2 regions of the Bacillus paramycoides genome follow, and region 1 is predicted to be linked to the other one. Evidence: riboswitches for the same ligand, from Rfam matches in the RefSeq annotation. Region 1 holds a riboswitch; the other holds the start of a gene.
What was found. Region 1 has a riboswitch for S-adenosylmethionine ahead of AAG068_RS16415 (hypothetical protein). Riboswitches for the same ligand answer to the same signal wherever they lie in the genome.
Positions count from the first base shown of each region.

Region 1 (8,184 bases):
TTATTTGCTCCTAATTTTTAATATGAAAGGTGAGAGACAACATGAGTAAGATGAAGTGGTTTATTTCTTTAATGCTTTCACTTGGGCTACTTGCCGGATGTGAAGAGGCAGCTGTAAAGCCTGAGAAGAAAGTAGAACCAAAGCAAGAAGAGGTAGCAAAACAAGAAGAGAAAAAAGATGAAGCGACACCGGAAGAAAAGCCGGAGGAAAAACAAGCTGAACAAGAGAAAAATAAGCAAGACGAACAGAAAGAGAAACAAGAACAAAAAGTAGAAGAGAAGCCGAAAGAAGAAAAGCCACAGGCACAACCGGAAGTAAAGAAAGAAGAAAAACCTCAGGAACAGCCTGTCGCTACTAAGCAACCAGAACAACAAAAAGCACAAGAAGAGAAACAACAGCAGCAACAACCGAAAGCACCAGAAGTAAAAGAAGAAGCTAAGGTTGTGAATCAGCCGAAAGAAACACCGAAGCAGGAGCAGAAGGTTGATCCGAATAAAGAGAAACAAGTAACTGTACCAACGCCACCCACACCGGTACCAGATCCAGTACCGCCAGTGCCAGATCCAGTAATACCAAAACCAAAACAAGTCACGATCTCAGTAAAAGGTGATAAAGGGTACTTATTAGGTGCGAGAAAAATGGATGTACAAGAAGGCGATACTGTTTATAAAGTATTGCAACGTACAGGTTTAGATGTGGATGCAATGGGCTCTAAAGGTGATATTTATGTAAAAGGTATTAATGATTTATATGAAAAAGATATTACAGATACTAGTGGATGGAAATATCGTGTGAACGGTGCGTTTCCAAACCATAGTGCAGGTGTAGTAACAGTTAAACCAGGAGATACAATTGAGTGGGTGTATGTATTAAAATAAGAAAGGCATTCGGTAAAGGACTATGAAAATAAGTTTTGCTTCTTTACATCCTTTTGTGAATTTTTTCTATTATATCGGGGTGATGATACTATGTATGATGTGTCTTCATCCTCTTTTTTTAATTGGGGCAATACTATTAATCGTTATAATTAATGTGATGCAAGGGAATAGCGAAAAGATAAGAAAGATGTTACCGAGCACAATTGTTTTCTTTTTTATGGTCATTTTATTTAATTCGTTATTAACACATAGAGGTCGAACTACGTTATTTTGGTTAGGTGATAGCCGCATTAAGCTTGAGGCGATTATGTTTGGAGTAGTAATGGGATTATTACTAGTTGCGATTATGTTTACGTTTGCTTCGTATAATGATATTATTTCAAGTCATAAATTTTTATATTTGTTTTCTAGAATTTCACCGAAAGTAGCATTGTTAACGATGATTACAGTGAGGTTTGTTCCTTTATTTATGAGGCGATTACAGAAAATAACACTCGTCCAAAAGACAAAAGGTGTACAAGTAGATGCAGGTTCCATAGTGGAACGGGTGAAAAATGGTATGCAGTTGCTGCAAGTATTATTAATTTGTTCGTTAGAAGATGCATTGCAAACAGCTGATTCTATGCAAGCGCGTGGGTTTGGTGTAACGAAGCGTACGACATATATTCGGTATAGAATGGAAAGACGCGACTGGTACACACTCAGTTATTTAACGATTCTATTTATAATTGCTATTATATGTAGTACGTATGGCGGAGGAAAGTTAATCATATATCCGAAAGTCGAATCTATTCTATTTCAGCAATACGATGGAGTGATGTTTGGTGTATTTATGATGTTTATTAGTCTACCAATTATAATGGAAGGAAGGGAATGGATATGGTGGCGCATGCAGAAATAAACAATTTATCATTTGTATATGCTGATGAAAACGAATATGCGTTACAGCATATTTCTCTTTCTATTCAAAAAGGAGAGTTTATTACACTTGCCGGCGGATCAGGATCCGGGAAGACGACTTTATTAAAACATTTTAAAAAGGAATTACTTCCAATTGGTACACGCTCAGGAGAAATTTTTTATGATGATGTTTTATTAGAGGAAGTACCTGATTTATTATCTGCACAAGAAATTGGCATGGTATTTCAAAATCCAGAAAATCAGCTCGTAATGGATACGGTCATTCAAGAATTAGCATTTTCTTTAGAAAATATCGGATTACCATCACATATTATTCAAAAACGAATAGCAGAGCTTATTAGCTTCTTAGGATTTCAAGATTTATTGCACCAATCTGTTCATACGTTATCTGGCGGGCAAAAGCAGCTTGTCAATTTAGCTGCGGTATTAGTTATGCAGCCGAAATTATTATTATTAGATGAACCGACGGCGCAGTTAGATCCCATTGCTGCGAAAGAGTTTTTAGGATTGTTAAAACGTATTAACGAAGAACTTGGCATTACGATTGTGTTAAGTGAACATCGTTTAGATGAAGTGATCCCACTTGCTACGCGCGTTATTTGTATGAATAATGGTCAAATCGTGTATGATGGAAATCCTAAAACGGTTATCGCGAACATGTGGGAAGTAGAAAAATTCCGTCCATTTATTCCGCAAATTCCAAGATTGTTTTTAGAGTGGAATGCAAAAGATATTCCCTTTACAGTGCGAGAAGCGCAAATGAAACTGAATAATTTTTCAGAGATATCATATGTGAATGAGCCAATAGCACAAAGTGAAAAGCACGAAGTTATTTTAAGTGCAGAGCATATTTCGTTCCAATATGAAAAAAATAGTCCACTTATTTTACGAGATTTAACTGTATCGATTGAAAAAGGAAAATGGGCAGCTCTCGTTGGGAAAAATGGTACAGGTAAGTCTACACTGTTAACGCTTTTAGCTGGATTGCAAAAAGCGAGAAGAGGGAAAGTAAAGTGGAATGGGAAAGTGATACATAAAATTGATTCGAAAGAACGATTTAAAAGTATTGGGTATGTATCGCAGCATCCATATTATCATTTTACATTTGATACAGTGTGGGATGAGGTGTATGAACGTGCACGTGAATTATACGGAGAACGAGGAAAAGAAATAGCAGAAGATGTGCTAAAACAATTTTGGTTATATTCGCTTAAAGAACGCCACCCGCATGATTGTAGCGGGGGAGAACAACAATTACTCGCGTTATGTACAACGTTATTATCAAAGCCGACTTTATTATTACTTGATGAACCGACAAAGGGATTAGATCCATGGAAGAAAGAACGAGTAGGAGAGCTATTTAGGAAGTTGCAAAAAGAAGGTACAACAATTGTAATGGCAACGCATGATATTGAGTTTGCAGCGAAATACGTTGATCAATGTATGATGTTATTTGACGGAGCAGTTATTATGAATGATGCACCGAAAGAATTTTTTAGTGGTAACTTCTTTTATACAACATCTATTAATCGATTCATTCGAAAAGAGTTGCCATATGCATTAACGTGGGAGGATGTGTACGAAGCGTGTCCAAACGATATGTTGCATTCATAATATGTATTTTTGCAGTAATAATAGGCACATTACTCTTTACGACACTTATCATGGACGGTTATTACATGTTAAGTAGTTTGTTTTTATTAGTTGTTATTATGTTACCGTTCTATATTCGTTTTGAAAGAAAGGCGTTTGTTTCACGTGAAATTGTTCTCGTTGCTGTGTTAGCAGCAATTGCAGCAGTTAGCCGCGTACCATTTTCTCTTTTACCAAGTGTACAGCCGACTTCTTTTGTCATTATCGTTTCTGCGATTGTGTTTGGGAGTGAAACTGGTTTTATGATCGGGGCAACAGCGGCCATCGTATCTAACATTTTTTTAGGACAAGGTCCGTGGACGCCGTGGCAAATGTTTTCTTGGGGCATGATTGGTTTTATAGCTGGATTATTACGTAATACATTTTTAATGAAAAAGCTATGGGGAAGACTTCTATACGGATTGTTTGTTGGATTTTTATTTGGCTGGATTATGAACTTATGGGGGCTTCTCGGGTTTATACGTGAGGCAACGTGGGAAGCTGTTATTTCGTATTATATCGCAAGTTTTTATTTCGATTTGAGCCATGCGATTTCAAATGTTATTTTCTTACTATTATTTAGTACGTCTTGGATTACGATTCTTACGAGATTCAAAAAGAAATATGGCATATTAGATAAGCATAACATGGCATAGAAAAGCATACTCATATAAGGTAGGGTCGCGACTTACATATTCGTTTGCCTCTTTCATGCTTCTTACATATTGTAAGGAGCATTTTTTATTGTCAAAAAATTGATCCAATATACTTCCGTTATTATATAAGATTATTTGTATAATAGTAGGTGAGAAATGTTTTCGAAGAGGAGGTGTATAGTTAATGAAGTTAGTTATTCCGAAGCAACACGGTGCATGGGCTATGCTCGTTATACCATTTCTATTAAGTGTCATACTTGGGAAACCTACTATGTATCATGTTCCGTTGTTTTTAGCTTGGTTCTTTATCTATTTAGCTACGTATCCATTTCTTACGTACATAAAGCAAAGACGAAAAAAAAAGTATTTACATGCTGCAATTGTATATTTTATCATCGCATTTATATTTGGGATGATTTCTCTATTATATGAATGGCGCATTCTTTTATTCGTAGTATTCATGATCCCATTATTTATAGTAAATATGTATTACGCTCGTCAAAAAAATGAAAGAGCATTACTAAATGACATCAGTGCAATTATTGTTTTCTGTATTGGTGGTTTAGTTAGTTATTATTTTTCAATGAAACTTATAGATAAAACAGCATTATTTATTGCGCTTATTTCATTTTTATATTTTTTAGGAAGTACGTTTTATGTGAAAACGATGATACGCGAGAAAAATAATCCGAAGTATCGCCTTATATCATGGGGTTATCATATTCTATTAACAATCATTGTATTTGCTATTAATCCCTGGTGCTCCCTTATTTTTATACCGAGTGTCATTCGAGCAATTATGTTGTACGGTAAAAAGATTTCTATTATAAAAGTAGGGGTTTTAGAAATTGCTAATTCTGTATATTTTTTAATCATAACGGCAATAATTATGAAGTATGCCATTTGAAAAAACTTCCCACCTTATGATGGGAAGTTTTTTCAATCTTGTTCTAAAATGTGAACGGTGTAATCACAGCGTTGAATAGCTTGTTCGATCGCATAAAGAGATTGTTCAATACGTGCGCGATTAAAGTCTTTTTCAACAGTTTGTAGTGCTGCTTCTAAACAATGTTTTGCTTCTTGTAATGATTGAAAAGAATCTTGTACATATCCGCGAGCATTTTCGTGCATTTCATAATCCTCCTTGCATGTTCATATATGTATAGTATGAACAGTAAGAAGCAAAATATAATTTGTTATATTTGTTTGACAATTAAAATGAAATTACGTATAGTAAGAATTAAGTGAATATTTTCTTATCCAGAGAGGTGGAGGGACTGGCCCGATGAAACCCAGCAACCGCGATGCAGGTGCTAATTCCAGCAGAACAAATTTGTTCTGGGAGATAAGACGAAGATATATACGTAACTTCTTCTTATCGGAGAGGTTTTTTTATTGCAAAAAAACCGATTACGAAAATTTATATTAAGAAGAAAGGGGTTGCGAAGTACTGTGACACTCGAAAAATACGTAAAACTGCGTAGTACAGTTTATGAATATATGATAGAGCAAGATAAGCCAATATCATTGTTAGATATTCAAGAACATATCGTTTCGCATCATGAAGGAAAATTCACGAAAAAGATGTTACATCAATTTTATTTATCAAGACTATTAGATGAACTGAAACTGGATGGGAAAATCACATTAGCTGATGAATATCTCTATACTGAAAAAGGGGTATTTTATAAGGCGAGAAAAGGGAGCTAAGCTCTCTTTTTTTTGAAGTATGTAGAGTAAAAGACTGCTTAAGCAGCCTGATACAGGGAATGGTGTTGAGTGTGTAGTGTCAAAGATTGAATATGCCTGAAAGAGGCAATTCATATCGGCTGCAAATGAAAAGAGACACCTTCGCCGAATAGGTGTCAGTCGTTTTGTCATATAGGCTTGCTATTTGACAGTTATTAGAATAACATGCAGGGGTTGTGGAAGTCAAAAGGGAATTAAAGGAAGAGGTGCTATTATGTACGCTTACTTATTACATGATATAACAAAATGGATTCCTAAGTACATTATGGATCAAGGGTATGAATATTATGAAGAAGGACATGTAGATGATGTTGAAATACAAGGCAAGAAAATATTTGCTTTCGTTACTGGAAATGCAGGAAACTATGAAGTGATTATTGATCTTGAAGACTTTACAGAAAGTAGCTGCGAATGTCCATATGAAAACTATTGTAAGCATATGGCGGCAGTTGTTTATGATATTCAAGGTGCTGGTGAGAGTACAGTGAAAGAGAAACTGAAAGATTTAGAAAAGGAAGAGTTACTTACCGTATTAAATCGTTTATTACAAAGTTCGAAAAACATGCAAATTGTAGAGCAGATGTTAAAGAAGGGGAAACTTTAACTTATAGAGGGAGTTGTTTTGTAGTGAATGTATTAATTGTATACGCTCATCCTAGTCCTTCAAGTTTTAACGCAGCGATTTTAAAGCATGTGCAAAAAGGGTTACAAGAAACAGATCATTCAGTTACGGTACTTAATTTATATAAAGAACAATTTGATCCCGTCCTTGTATTTAATGAAGAGAAGAAAAGGCTCGTACGTTATGAATGAAATGAAACGTATTATAAATTGTTGTAATTATGATAATAAACTTTTTCGTACATATATTAATTGCTTAATCCAATTGAAGAAATGTAGTGAAACGTTTCAACAAATACAGATTCAATTAAGAAATGATTATTTAATAAGAGGAATTTGTGAAAGAGAAGTGGATGAGTTAGTAAGAGGAAGTAAAGAGTATGAAGCGTATTTTCTCCCTAAAGCGTTACAATGGAATTTCCTTAAGAAAAATCCACATTTAATTGAACAAGTATGTGGAGATTTTTTTGCATTTGAGGCATTACATCTTACGGAGATAGAGTGGGAGAATGTGATAAATTGCATGGGAAATAAATAATTTATTATGTAAGAAAGCTAGTATAAAACTAGCTTTTCGTTTAAATAAATAAGAAACATAGACTAATGATAAATCCTGCATATAGTAAGTTAACAACGCAAAATCCCATAATGTCACGAGCACCTAAACCAGCTATCGCTAATGCGGGTAATGCCCAGAAAGGTTGAATTAAATTTGTCCAAGCATCGCCCCACGCAATTGCCATTGCTGTTTTTGCTGCAGGTACACCAAGTTCAGCGCCAGCAGGAATCATAATTGGTGCTTGCACGGCCCATTGACCGCCACCAGATGGAACGAAAATATTAACGATGCCAGCACTTAAAAAAGTAAAGAGCGGGAAAGTCGTTTCGTTTGAAATGCTAATAAAGAAATTCGAAATAGCTCCTCCAAGTGAAAGTCCTTCACTATTTGCTCCAATCATCATCCCCATAATTCCTGCATAAAACGGAAATTGAAGTAAAATACCAGAAGCACTTTTCGTAGAATCTGAAAAAGCGCGAATATATTGAATCGGAGTACGGTGGAAAATAAGTCCAGCAATTAATAACATAAAAATCACGATATCTAGCGTAAGGTTAAAGCCTTTCGTATAAAAGTAATTGAAAATATAGATAAGACCTAACAAGCCAACGCAAAGTGTAATAATGATGCTATTTTCCATTTTTTCAGCGAACGTATTGTTTCCTACTTCTTGAGCGGCAGCTTCTTCATGGAATACGCTAGGATTTACAGTTATCGTATGTTTTTCATCTGGATGCATCGCTTTATTAATGAGAGGCATTGTAACAAGAAAAATAATAACTGGTACAAGTGCGTATGGTGAGAATAACGTTTCTGTTATTGGAATCGCTTCTTTAATACTTCCAGCTGTCGTTTTAATTAACGTTTCACCGCCAGTTGCTAACGTAAGAGGAATAGAAGCAGAAAGCCCCGCATGCCAAATGAGAAATCCAGAGTAGGAAGAGGCAATGGCTAGTCTATAATCTAATCCTTCCAACTGCCTTGCTACTTCTTTTGCATATAATACAGATACAACAATACCAAATCCCCAGTTTATGTATGCCCCTAGTAAACTAACGATTGAAATGGCAATAATACCTTGTCCATTCGTTTTCGGTAATCTTGCAGCTTTCGTTAATCCTTTTTTAATAAGAGGCGCGTTTGCTAAAGCAGATCCTGTCACGAGTAC
Region 1 covers NZ_CP152427.1:3,192,174-3,200,357, reverse strand. The annotation lists gene AAG068_RS16445 (DUF4430 domain-containing protein) at 42-878, shown strand; gene AAG068_RS16440 (energy-coupling factor transporter transmembrane component T) at 901-1,779, shown strand; gene AAG068_RS16435 (ABC transporter ATP-binding protein) at 1,752-3,413, shown strand; gene AAG068_RS16430 (ECF transporter S component) at 3,386-4,087, shown strand; gene AAG068_RS16425 (YwiC-like family protein) at 4,272-4,994, shown strand; gene AAG068_RS16420 (hypothetical protein) at 5,027-5,218, opposite strand; SAM riboswitch class I at 5,341-5,439, shown strand; gene AAG068_RS16415 (hypothetical protein) at 5,540-5,797, shown strand; gene AAG068_RS16410 (SWIM zinc finger family protein) at 6,051-6,440, shown strand; partial or broken gene AAG068_RS16405 (NAD(P)H-dependent oxidoreductase) at 6,464-6,631, shown strand; gene AAG068_RS16400 (group-specific protein) at 6,642-6,995, shown strand; gene AAG068_RS16395 (short-chain fatty acid transporter) at 7,036-8,184, opposite strand, start outside.

Region 2 (8,184 bases), 2.0 Mb from region 1:
TCGATGATCATACAGTTGTTTTAAAAGGATTGGCATTTTTTTTAAGTACGCAGGAAGATTTAGAGTTAGTTGGAGAAGCAAGTAATGGGAAAGAGGCATTAGTGAAAGTAGGGGAGACAAATCCTGATGTTGTACTAATGGATTTATACATGCCCGAAATGGATGGTGTTGAGGCGACAGCGTGTATTAAAAAAGAATATCCAAATGTGAAAGTAATTGTATTAACTAGCTTTTCTGATCAGGCGCATGTTTTACCAGCATTAAGGGCGGGAGCAAGTGGCTATATTTTAAAAGATGTAGAACCAGATCAGCTTGTTGAAGCGATTCGAAGCGCATATAAAGGTAATATTCAATTACATCCCGATATAGCAAATGCCCTTCTCTCTCAAACATTACCTGTGGTAGAAAAAGAAGAAGAACCTTCTATTCAAGTAGATGTGCTAACAGCAAGAGAAAATGAAGTGTTGCAACTATTAGCGAAGGGGATGAGTAATAAAGAAATCGCTTCTGTTTTAGTTATTACAGAAAAAACGGTAAAAGCTCACGTCAGTAGTATTTTGAGTAAGTTGAATTTATCTGATCGTACGCAAGCGGCGTTATATGCAGTGAAAAATGGAGTCGTATAAGACAAAAGTCGTAAGACCTAGTTCGCCTTTAGAAGGTGGACTTTTTTTATGGAAAAATACGTCTATGTGAGGACGAAATTATCTTGGTATAAAGATAAAATATGTTTGTAAGCAACAAAACAACAATTACAAGGGATACCTTTTTTGAAAGCATATAACAACATACGAGTGAGTAGTAGGAGGAAGAAATAATGGCAACAGTTTTATTTGTAAAAGCAAACAACCGCCCAGCGGAACAAGCAGTTAGTGTGAAATTATACGAGGCATTTTTAGCAAACTATAAAGAAGCACATCCAAACGATACAGTAGTAGAGCTAGATTTATATAAAGAAGAACTACCATATGTAGGCGCCGATATGATTAACGGTACATTCAAAGCAGGTAAAGGATTTGACTTAACGGAAGAGGAAGCAAAAGCAGTAGCAGTTGCTGATAAGTATTTAAATCAATTTCTAGAAGCTGATAAAGTCGTTTTCGGTTTCCCGTTATGGAACTTAACAATTCCAGCAGTGCTACACACATATATTGATTATTTAAACCGAGCTGGTAAAACGTTTAAATATACGCCAGAAGGCCCAGTTGGTCTAATTGGAGATAAGAAGATTGCATTATTAAACGCACGCGGCGGCGTATATTCTGAAGGCCCGGCAGCTGAAGTAGAAATGGCTGTTAAATATGTAGCAAGCATGATGGGCTTCTTCGGCGCAACAAACATGGAAACAGTAGTTATTGAAGGACATAATCAATTCCCAGATAAAGCAGAAGAAATCATTGCAGCTGGTCTTGAAGAAGCAGCTAAAGTAGCAAGCAAATTTTAATTGAAAATAGAATCGTCACTCGAAAAAAGTAGCATTAACAGATCTGCGTTAATGCTACTTTTTTATATTTTAAGTTCGTCAGCCAGTTTTTCCAATTGCATTCGATCTTGTATGTAATAGGTTCTTCCGTCTTTTTTTAAATAGTGTTGTTGGCAAAATTGGTTTAATACATATAAAAGATGGCGGTAGCTGACATTTAAATATTCCGAGACCTCGGTATGTTTTTCTGTATAACTGTTATTTTGTTCTGTTAATAGAATAAATGCCGCTAAACGGCTTTCGAATGGATAACTATTATTTTTAGCATAACTTTCTGTTCGGGTAATTGTTTTTTTACCGATAAATTTGCATAGTTTCTGTAGAAAGGTAGCATCTTGTAACAAAAGATGCTGACAATCTTTAAGAGGAAGCGCTAAGCATATACAATCTTCGATTACTTCCACCGTTTTCGTGACGGATTCCACGCCAATTAATCCTAATTCCCCAATGAACGAAGGTGCTTGAATAAAGTTAATTAAGGAGATCTTTCCGTTTTTGTGACTCATATATATTTTTGCTTTCCCGGAAATTAAGTAATAAAGATAAGGAACATGAACCCCTTCATTACATATCTTTTCTCTCTCCTGAAAGGAATGTAGTTCAGCATACGGTAAGATGTCAAAAGAAAAGAGAGTATGGAAGTTGTAAGTTTGTATGTAATGAGAGATTTCTTCGCTATTTTTGCTGACTTTCATATTTTCACCTCATACTTAGTATGAGATATCTCCTATTATTTTTACAAGAAAGAATGATACGATTTACTTAAATTTGTTTTTGTAGAAAAGAGAGTGTGAGGGGTTTATGAAAAAATACAAAACACTATTATTTGATGTAGATGATACATTGTTAGATTTTCAAAAGGCGGAAAAAACGGCGTTACGTATGCTTTTTGAAGAGAAAGGGATGTCTCTAACTAGCGAGATTGAAGCGCAATATAAAAAAATTAATAAAAGTCTTTGGACCGCTTTTGAAGAAGGTGAAATAAATCGTGATGAAGTCGTAAATACACGATTTTCGATTTTGTTTAAAGAATACGGGGAAGAAGTAGATGGGATATTATTCGAATATAATTATCGCAACTACTTAGAGGAAGGGAATCACCTCATACAAGGTGCATTTGAATTTATAAATCAAATTCAAGGAGAGTATGATTTATATATAGTGACAAACGGTGTTTCTAAAACGCAAGATAAACGTTTGCGTAATGCAGGATTACATTCAATGTTTAAAGATATTTTTGTTTCTGAAGATACAGGTTATCAAAAGCCAATGAAGGAGTATTTTGATTATGTTTTTGAGCGAATTCCTAATTTTTCTCCTGAAGAAGGGCTCATTATTGGGGATTCGTTAAGCGCTGATATTAAAGGTGGATATGTAGCGGGAATTGATACTTGTTGGTTTAATCCAGAAAAGAAATCAAATCATAGCGAGATTATGCCAACATATGAAGTGCAAAATTTTGAAGAATTATATGCACTGTTGAAGCAGCATGTGTAATAAAAATAGGCAGTGGAACTTTTGTCCCTACTGCCTATTTTTATGCGTTTGTAGCTTCGCTGTTTTTAGGAAGTGGAAATGTATTACCAATCGCTGCCGCTCCAAGCATTGGTAATAGTAAATTGAGCGGGAAAAACATGAGTAGTAGTAAGGTTATAGCAATTGGTTTTCTTAATGCATAGCTTGAAATTGCTGTCGTGACGATGGCTACCGAAGCGATTGGATCTATCGGGATAATGGACGCTATCGCATATCCAATACTAGATCCAGCAAATATAATGGGGAAAATATGCCCGCCGCGCCAACCTGTATTTAAACAAACGGCAGTAATACATAATTTTAAAACACCTGAAAGAAGTAGTACCCAGAAGGATAAATGGCTCCATTCCACGACTAAATCTTTTAATTGATGTTCTCCTGAAAATAACGTGTACGGGAGAAACGTTCCTGTAATTCCTAATAAAATACCACCAATAATTCCAAGTGCTAGTTTATATTCTTTTAAGGGATGGATTAATTTCTCTAATGTGAATTCTAATTTGAAATAAAAGAATCCAACTATAGCACCGATACTAGCAAGTGGTAGAAAGGCAATCCATTCGTTAAGAGAAAGAGAACCTTCTCCGAAATCAACGATAAAGGATCCGCGATTATCGAATTTACTAAGTAATAAATAAATGGAAAAACCAGCGAAAGTAGTAGCTAAATATACAATTGCTTTTTGTCCTTTAGAAAATTCATTAATTTGGTCACCCTCATTTTCATTTGGAGCTAAATAACCGAATAGCGGCGCATTAAAAATTACACTTAAAGTAGCACCAATTCCAACCTCTGTTAGTTCATTCATTCCCTTTAAGGCGAATGTAAAACGATCCCCTACCCATGTACAAAGTCCACCAATAATGCCAACAAGTGCTGCTTCAGGACCTAAGCTAGCTCCAAAGATTAAAACGATAATCGCAGTTAAAGTAGCTTTATGTACAAAGCGGTATTCAATTCTACCTGTTTCTTTGTATTCACCCATCACTTCTGGCATAAGACGTGGATATGTGCCGAAATACTTTTGAGTTAAACCAACGAGAATACCACCGATAGTTGTGACGCAAATAGTGTAGTAAGGGGGAGAAGCGAAAATAGTAGGTAAGTACTCCCAAATAAAGTGAATGCCGATATTTATTGTAACTAAAAATAACCAGACTGTTGCTCCTACTATAGAGCCTAAAAGAGTGCCGTATAGGACGAGTATATAGTGCATGTCCTTTGTGTTTGTCATGTTATACCTCCGTTATGTAAGTTGTAATGTTAAAAGGATTAAATATGCTACTTTTAAATGAATATGTATAGTATTTTTTTGAGAGGGTGACTTATTCAATATATTGAGGTCTCGTGAGAATTTGAAATGTATACGTTAAACTACTTATTTAATTCTATATAGTAATCAGGGGTTTTGAAAGGTCTTTTTCACATAGATATGGAATATATTTCTTTTGTTATGCATGTTAAATTCTTCGTAATTAATTTAGAACATTCAGACAAACTGATTGACATTAGGAAATTATTGCTATAAAATCAACGGTAATTGCATAGTCTTATCAAGAAAAGGTGGAGGGACAGGCCCGATGAAACCTTGGCAACAGCCGTATAACGGAATTGTGCCAAATCCTGCAGGTAATAATCCTGAAAGATAAGAAAGAGCCTTTAGAGCGTGTTTTCAAACTGCTCCTTTCTTGTTTTCAGGAAAGGAGCAGTTTTTTATTTTGTATAAAAAGAAAGGAGAATGAGAGATGGGAGAATCATGGGGAAAAGGGACAATTTGTGTGCAAGGTGGCTATACGCCAAAGAATGGTGAACCGCGTGTTTTACCGCTTTATCAAAGTACAACGTATAAATACGATACTTCGGATGATTTAGCAGCCTTATTTAACTTAGAGGCGGAAGGGTATATATATACGCGTATTGGAAACCCTACTTTAGCTGCATTTGAGCAAAAGCTAGCGGATTTAGAGGGTGGTGTAGGAGCTGTTGCAACGGCTTCTGGGCAGGCTGCTATTATGCTTGCTGTTTTAAATATTTGTAGTAGCGGAGACCACTTGCTTTGTTCTTCCACAGTTTATGGCGGGACATTTAATTTATTTGGAGTGAGTTTGCGTAAGCTTGGTATTGATGTTACATTCTTTAATCCGAATTTAACTGCTGATGAAATTGTGGCCCTTGCTAATGATAAGACGAAACTCGTTTATGCAGAATCGCTAGGAAATCCAGCGATGAACGTTTTAAATTTCAAAGAACTTTCAGATGCAGCGAAAGAGTTGGAAGTGCCTTTTATCGTGGATAATACATTAGCAACTCCTTATTTATGCCAAGCATTTGAACATGGAGCAAATATTATCGTTCATTCTACGACGAAATATATTGATGGTCATGCGAGTTCGTTAGGCGGCATTGTCATTGACGGAGGGAACTTCGATTGGAAAAATGGGAAATATCCTGAACTAGTTGAACCGGATCCAAGTTATCACGGCGTAAGTTACGTTCAAAATTTTGGTGCAGCAGCTTATATTGTGAAGGCACGTGTTCAATTATTAAGAGACTACGGAAACTGTATGAGCCCATTCAATGCCTATATTAGCAATATCGGTTTAGAAACACTGCATTTACGAATGGAGCGTCATAGTGAAAATGCTCTTGCAGTTGCTAAGTGGCTTGCTAACCATGATCGTATTGAATGGGTGAATTATCCAGGGTTAGATAGTAATGAAAATTATTCGTTAGCACAAAAGTATTTGAAGAAAGGTGCTAGTGGGGTTTTAACATTCGGCATTAAGGGAGGATTAGAAGCAGCGAAAGAATTTATCGCAAATGTAAAACTAGCAACTCTCGTAACGCATGTAGCTGATGCGCGAACTTGCGTTATACATCCCGCTAGTACAACGCATAGACAATTAAGTGCTGAAGATCAACGTTTAGCTGGCGTTACATCAGATTTAATTCGTTTATCGGTTGGTATAGAAGATGTTTCGGATATTATTGCCGATTTAGAAGCAGCGTTAGTCGGAGGCAAACAACATGCCGATCATAATTGATAAAGATTTACCGGCTCGCAAAGTGTTGCAGGAGGAAAATATTTTTGTAATGACGAAGGAGCGAGCAGAGACACAAGATATACGGGCCTTGAAAATTGCTATATTAAATTTAATGCCTACAAAGCAAGAAACAGAAGCGCAATTACTTCGTTTAATTGGCAATACACCGTTGCAATTAGATGTTCATTTACTTCATATGGAATCACATTTATCCCGTAATGTAGCACAGGAACATTTAACGAGTTTTTATAAGACATTCCGTGATATTGAGAATGAGAAATTTGATGGACTGATTATTACAGGAGCACCAGTTGAAACCCTTTCTTTTGAAGAGGTAGATTATTGGGAAGAGCTTAAACGTATTATGGAGTATTCAAAAAAGAACGTAACATCTACGCTTCATATTTGCTGGGGGGCACAGGCTGGTTTGTATCATCATTATGGTGTTCCAAAGTATCCTCTTGAGGAGAAAATGTTTGGTGTATTTGAACATGAAGTTCGTGAGCAACATGTGAAATTGTTACAAGGGTTTGATGAGTTATTTTTTGCCCCGCATTCTCGTCATACGGAAGTACGAGAGAGTGACATTGGAGAAGTGAAAGAGTTAACGTTATTAGCAAACTCTGAGGAAGCGGGTGTTCATCTTGTTATTGGGCAAGAAGGAAGACAAGTGTTTGCGCTCGGTCATAGTGAATATAGTTGTGATACGTTAAAGCAAGAATACGAACGAGATCGTGACAAAGGGTTAAATATTGATGTGCCGAAAAATTATTTTAAGCATGATAATCCAAATGAGAAACCGCTTGTAAGGTGGAGAAGCCATGGAAATCTATTATTCTCTAATTGGCTAAATTATTACGTGTATCAAGAAACCCCTTATGTATTATAAAAAAAGATTGTGTAACACGTGGCAACGTTTTCTTTGCAATGGTTAACTTATATTTTTCCGAATGTTCTAAAAACATTGTTTTTCAGATTTTTTACTCATATAATTTCATCTAAACACAATTTTTGAGGGGTGGACAGTATTATGAAAGAAATTCAAGTTGGTTTATTAGGTCTTGGGACAGTTGGTAGCGGTGTAGTTCGTATCATTACAGATCATCAAGAGCGACTCATACACCAAGTAGGTTGTCCTGTAAAAGTAAAGAAAGTACTAGTACAAAATATTGAAAAAGAGAGAGAAGTAGAGGTACCTTCTACTCTATTAACGCAAAATGCAAATGAAATTTTAGATAATCCAAATATTGATGTTGTCATCGAAGTGATGGGTGGCATTGATGATGCAAAATCATATATTTTACAAGCTTTACAAAGCGGGAAGCATGTTGTGACTGCCAATAAAGATTTAATGGCGTTACATGGAGCGGAACTCTTAGCGGTAGCAAAAGATAATAAAGCAGATTTGTTTTATGAAGCAAGTGTAGCCGGAGGAATTCCGATTTTACGAAGTATCGTAGAGGGACTTTCTTCAGATCTTATTACGAAAGTAATGGGAATTGTAAATGGAACGACAAATTTTATTTTGACGAAAATGTCAGATGAAGGGAGAGCATATAACGACGTGTTAAAAGAAGCCCAGCAACTTGGATTTGCAGAAGCAGATCCAACATCAGATGTAGAAGGTTTAGACGCAGCAAGAAAAATGACGATTTTGGCTACCCTTGGTTTCTCTACAAATGTAGAGCTTGGAGATGTGAAGGTAAAAGGAATTACTTCTATTACAGAAGAAGATATTGAATACAGTAAGAGTTTAGGATACACGATTAAATTAATCGGCCTTGCGAAGCGAGATGGTGAAAAATTAGAGGTTACAGTTGAACCGACACTACTTCCAAATACACATCCTCTTGCGGCCGTACAAAACGAATATAACGCTGTATATGTGTATGGGGAAGCGGTCGGAGAAACGATGTTTTATGGACCAGGTGCAGGAAGTTTACCAACAGCAACAGCTGTTGTTTCCGATTTAGTAGCTGTAATGCAAAATATTAGATTAGGGGTAACAGGAAATAGTGCTGTAGTCCCGCAATATCAAAAAGTATTAAAAGAGCCAGACGAAATTGTTGTGAAGAAATTTTTAAGACTTCATGTGAAAGATGAAATTGGTGTATTTGCAAA
Region 2 covers NZ_CP152427.1:5,181,835-5,190,018, reverse strand. The annotation lists gene AAG068_RS27000 (response regulator transcription factor) at 1-626, shown strand, start outside; gene AAG068_RS26995 (FMN-dependent NADH-azoreductase) at 818-1,444, shown strand; gene AAG068_RS26990 (transcriptional regulator YeiL) at 1,507-2,178, opposite strand; gene AAG068_RS26985 (YjjG family noncanonical pyrimidine nucleotidase) at 2,285-2,980, shown strand; gene AAG068_RS26980 (chloride channel protein) at 3,021-4,253, opposite strand; SAM riboswitch class I at 4,567-4,671, shown strand; gene AAG068_RS26975 (bifunctional O-acetylhomoserine aminocarboxypropyltransferase/cysteine synthase) at 4,765-6,063, shown strand; gene metA (homoserine O-acetyltransferase MetA) at 6,047-6,952, shown strand; gene AAG068_RS26965 (homoserine dehydrogenase) at 7,094-8,184, shown strand, end outside.
Region 2: it holds a riboswitch for S-adenosylmethionine, as region 1 does, so the genes downstream of both, AAG068_RS26975 (bifunctional O-acetylhomoserine aminocarboxypropyltransferase/cysteine synthase) here and AAG068_RS16415 (hypothetical protein) in region 1, are expected to answer to the same signal.